Regions from separate parts of the Streptomyces sp. NPDC107471 genome, predicted to be linked through region 1. Evidence: predicted binding sites of a transcription regulator. Region 1 holds the regulator's gene; the other holds the start of a gene.

What was found. Region 1 encodes HspR, which represses chaperone genes until heat shock. Its sites were predicted from a motif close to TTGAGNNNNNNNNNCTCAA; they were not measured.
Region 2: a site for HspR is predicted at 1,081-1,099, ahead of lon (endopeptidase La). Genes of this name have one in related genera too.

What each region holds. Positions count from the first base shown of each region.
Region 1 is NZ_JBVJPC010000005.1:511,125-513,522, reverse strand. It holds gene ACZ66S_RS19825 (PA14 domain-containing protein) at 1-1,065, shown strand, start outside; gene ACZ66S_RS19820 (heat shock protein transcriptional repressor HspR) at 1,125-1,571, opposite strand; gene dnaJ (molecular chaperone DnaJ) at 1,577-2,398, opposite strand, start outside.
Region 2 is NZ_JBVJPC010000002.1:149,530-151,927, reverse strand. It holds gene ACZ66S_RS05550 (GNAT family N-acetyltransferase) at 279-932, opposite strand; gene lon (endopeptidase La) at 1,122-2,398, shown strand, end outside.

The sequences.
Region 1 (2,398 bases):
GCCTCCGCGCCGGTGGAGATCGCCCTCGCCATGGCGGACCGGCCGGAGGCCGTCGCCCCGTACGAGACCACCGCGACCCGATACGGCGACGGCGTGTACGTCTCCTGGGCGAGCGCCGACCCGTGGACCCACGACAGCGCCCCGCTGCTCACCTACCGGATCGAGCGGACCGACCCGGCGACCGGCGAGACCGTCGTCGTGGACAAGTGCAAGCCGGGCAGTTCCTCCGGCGGGCCGCTGACGGACCCCTCGGTGAGCTGGTGGTGGGCGGACGACGACGCCCCGGCCTACGCCGGACGCCAGGTGCTGCGCGGCACCTGCCACGAGGTCTCCGGCGCCTCCGAGACGACGTACGAGTACCGGGTCGTGACCGTCGACCCCTACGGGCACGCCTCGCAGCCCGGCCCGGCGGCCACCGCGACCACCCCGGACACCGAGCGCCCGGCCCCGGTGGAGAACCTGACCGCCGAACAGATCCCGCTCGGCGTACGCCTGACCTGGACACCGCCCGCCGACGACGACGTCTTCACGTACTACGTGTGGCAGGGCGTCACGGACCCGGACACCGGCGAGACGGCGTGGGAGCGCAACTGCTGGACAGGGGACTCGCTCGCCGAGACCGAGATCCTCTGCCCGACCGTCCCCGACGGCGCGACCCACGTCTACCGGGTGGCCGCCGTAGACGCCCTTTACGACGAGGGCCCGGAGTTCTTCCACACGGCCGACGTCCAGGTCACCCTGCCCGACACCCGGCCGCCGGGCTGGACGGGGACCGAGGTCCGTGAGGACAGCTACCCGGACCTGTACGTCGGCTGCTCCGAGAGCTCCGGCCTCGGCGACTGCGCCCGGTTCACGGGCTACCGCGTGGAGCGCTGGGACCCGGCCACGGGCGCCTACGTCACGCTGACCGAGGGGGCGGCGGGCGACGCCGTCTCCTACATGGACACGACGGTCAACGAGGACCTGCTGGGTCTGTACTACTACCGCGTCGTCCTCCTGGACTCCGCGGGCGCCGAGACCGTGGCCCGCTCGGCGGCGTACGGCATGTGGGAGTCCTGGTACTGAGCCCGCCCGCACAGCGGAAAGGGCCCGGAGAGATCTCCGGGCCCTTTCCGCTGTCCTGGCTAGTCCTTGGCCTTCTTCGGCCGCCACACCACCAGCGCGCTGGTCTGCTGGACCTCCTGGTACGGCACCAGGTCGCGGCGGTACGACGCGTGCACCGCCGCCTCGCGCTGCTGCATGGCCGCCGCGGCGCCCTCGACGGCGGACTGGAGTTCGGCCACCCTCGACTGGAGCGCGGCGACCTGGTTCTCCAGCTCGATGATGCGCTTGATGCCGGCGAGGTTGATGCCCTCGTCCTGCGACAACTGCTGGACGGTGCGCAGCAGTTCGATGTCCCTGGCCGAGTAGCGCCGGCCCCGGCCCGCGGTGCGGTCCGGGGACACCAGCCCCAGGCGGTCGTACTGGCGCAGCGTCTGCGGGTGCAGGCCGGAGAGCTGGGCCGCCACCGAGATGACGTAGACCGGGGTCTCCTCGGTCAGTTCATACGGGTTGCGTCGACGGCCGTCCATCCAGATCAAGCTCCCTTCGCGGCCTGGAACAGCTCCGCCCGTGGATCCTCACCCACGGTCGCCTCGCGATACGCCTCGAGCGCGTCACGAGCCTTCCCCGACAGCTCGGTCGGGACACTCACCTCGACGGTGACCAGCAGATCGCCCCGGGTGCCGTCCTTGCGGACCGCGCCCTTGCCCCGCGCCCTCATGGTGCGGCCGTTGGGCGTGCCCGGGGGCAGTTTCAGCGTCACGGAGGGACCGCCGAGCGTCGGCACCTTGACCTCGCCGCCGAGCGCCGCCTCCGAGAAGGTCACCGGGACCGTCACCGTGAGGTTGTCGCCCTTGCGGCCGAAGACGGGGTGCGTGTCGACGTGCACCGTGACGTACAGGTCGCCCGCGGGGCCGCCGCGTTCACCCGGCGCCCCCTTCCCGCGCAGCCGGATCCGCTGCCCGTCGGAGACGCCCGCCGGGATGCGGACCTGCATGGTGCGGGAGGACTTGGCCCGTCCGGATCCCTTGCAGATCTCGCAGGGGTTCTCCGCGATCAGGCCGCGGCCCTTGCAGTCGGGGCACGGGTCGGTGAGGGAGAAGCCTCCCCCGGAGCCCCGGGCCACCTGGCCGGTGCCCACGCACGTCGGGCACACGCGCGGGTTGCCGTTGGCGTCACCGGTGCCCGAACAGGCCTTGCAGGGGGCCTGCGAGGACATCCTGAGCGGGACCGTCGCGCCCTCGATCGCCTCGGTGAAGCTGAGGGTGACCTCGGTGTCGATGTCCTGCCCGCGCCGCGGCTGGACGCGCGTGGTGCCGGAGCTGCCCCGGTTGAACAGGCCCCCGAAGACGTCTCC
Region 2 (2,398 bases), on a different contig from region 1:
CGTACCGTGCCCGTCGTTGCCGGGCTCCGGTGGCACCGGGCTGGTGAGGCTGCCCGGGCTCCCGACCCGTTGCTTCCGCCTCCGTCCAGGCCAGGTTCGGGTCTCGGTCTCGGTCGGCACGAGCAGCGGGCTCCGGGCCCCGGCGTGCCATCGGCGCTGGTTCGGAGGGGCGGGAAGAGGCGGTGGTCGTCGGGTGTTGTCGGTGGGGCCCGGCGAGGTGTCGGGGCGGTCACCGGCGCCGTATGACAGAGCCCCTGCCGGGGAGCCGTGACGGACGGTCACCCGGGGTCGCGGCCCACGAACTTGGCACTGGTGAGCGGAGCTTGCACATGCCAGCCCAGAGACTCGTACAGGGCCCGTCCCGCCGGGGTTCCGGCGAGGACGCCGGTCCGCGCCCCCGCGGCGGCCGCCGCGCTCTGGAGGGTGCGCATGACGACGCTGCCCAGGCCCCGGCGCCGGTGCGCGGGCGCGGTCTCGATCTGGTCGAAGACGGCGGTGGCGCCGGTCGGGGCCGTCTGGCCGCGCGCGGCGAGGGAGCCGTCGGGGCCGGCGAGGAGCACGCGGGTGACCCCGCCGACGGACCACACGCGCTTCCGGTAACCGGAGGGCACGGCCTCGGCGCCGGTTCCGGTCAGCGGGACCGTCATCAGGAAGCCCGGCTCGGGGTCCACCCACCAGCCCTCGCCCAGCCAGTCCCCGACGACCTCCGGGTCCTGGAACACCTTGAGCCACACCCCGGTGCCCGTCACCCCGTCCGCCACCTTGCGTACGAGCCGCTCGTCCACCTCGTCGCCCAGCGCCTCGAAGACGTGCCGCGAGACCTGCGCGAGCTGGCCCACGTCGACGGTGAACCCCCAGGGTTCGCGCTCCGGCGGGGCGGCCCCGCGCGACACGACCCAGCCGGTCACCCAGGCCCGTACGACTCCGTCCACGACATCCCCCAAAAGCCATCGGTAATGACCGATCACCGCGTGTGTCTATTACGCGACGACCATAGGTCCGGAACCGCTGATTCCGGCAGCCGTGATCGCCGACAGCGAACAGGCAAGCGGCCGGGGAACATTCGCAGGGTCACATGCATTGAGTCGGCATAGCTCAACTTGACTGCCGAAGGGGAGATCATGGCTTCGACGTCCACACCGCTCACTCTGCCTGTGCTGCCGCTCGACGACGAGGTCGTGCTGCCCGGAATGGTGGTCCCGCTCGACCTGAACGACACCGACGTCCGCGCCGCGGTGGAGGCCGCCCAGGCCGCCGCCCGCTCGGAACCCGGAAAGCCGAAGGTCCTCCTGGTGCCACGCATCGACGGCACCTACGCGAGCACCGGTGTGCTCGGCACCGTCGAGCAGGTCGGCCGACTGGCCGACGGCGACCCGGGCGCGCTCATCCGCGGCCGGAGCAGGGTGAAGATCGGTGCGGGGACCACCGGCCCGGGCGCCGCCCTGTGGGTCGAGGGGACCACGGTCGAGCAGACCGTCCCCGAACCGCTGCCCGGTCACGTCACCGAACTGGTCAAGGAGTACAAGGCCCTCGCGACCGCCTGGCTGCGCAAGCGCGGCGCCTGGCAGGTCGTGGACCGGGTGCAGGCGATCGACGACGTGTCCGCCCTCGCCGACAACTCCGGTTACTCGCCGTTCCTGACCACCGAGCAGAAGGTCGAACTGCTGGAGACCGCCGACCCGGTCGCCCGCCTCAAGCTCGCCACCCAGCAGCTCCGCGACCACCTCGCCGAGCAGGACGTTGCCGAGACCATCGCGAAGGACGTCCAGGAGGGCGTCGACAAGCAGCAGCGGGAGTTCCTGCTGCGCCGTCAGCTCGAAGCCGTCCGCAAGGAACTGCGCGAACTCAACGGCGAGCAGGAGGGTGAGGAGTCCGACGACTACCGCGCCCGCGTGGAGGCCGCCGACCTGCCCGAGAAGGTGCGTGAGGCCGCCCTCAAGGAGGTCGACAAGCTGGAGCGGTCCTCCGACCAGTCGCCGGAGGGCTCCTGGATCCGCACCTGGCTGGACACCGTCCTCGAACTGCCGTGGAACGAAAGGACCGAGGACGCCTACGACATCCAGGGCGCCAAGGCGGTCCTCGACGCCGAGCACGCGGGCCTGGAGGACGTGAAGGAGCGCATCACCGAGTACCTGGCGGTGCGCAAGCGCCGCAACGACCGGGGGCTCGGGGTCGTCGGCGGCCGGCGCGGCGGTGCCGTGCTCGCCCTCGTCGGTCCGCCCGGTGTCGGCAAGACCTCCCTCGGCGAGTCGGTGGCGCACGCCATGGGCCGAAAGTTCGTCCGCGTCGCCCTCGGCGGTGTGCGGGACGAGGCGGAGATCCGCGGCCACCGGCGGACGTACGTCGGCGCGCTGCCCGGCCGGATCGTACGGGCGATCAAGGAGGCCGGTTCGATGAA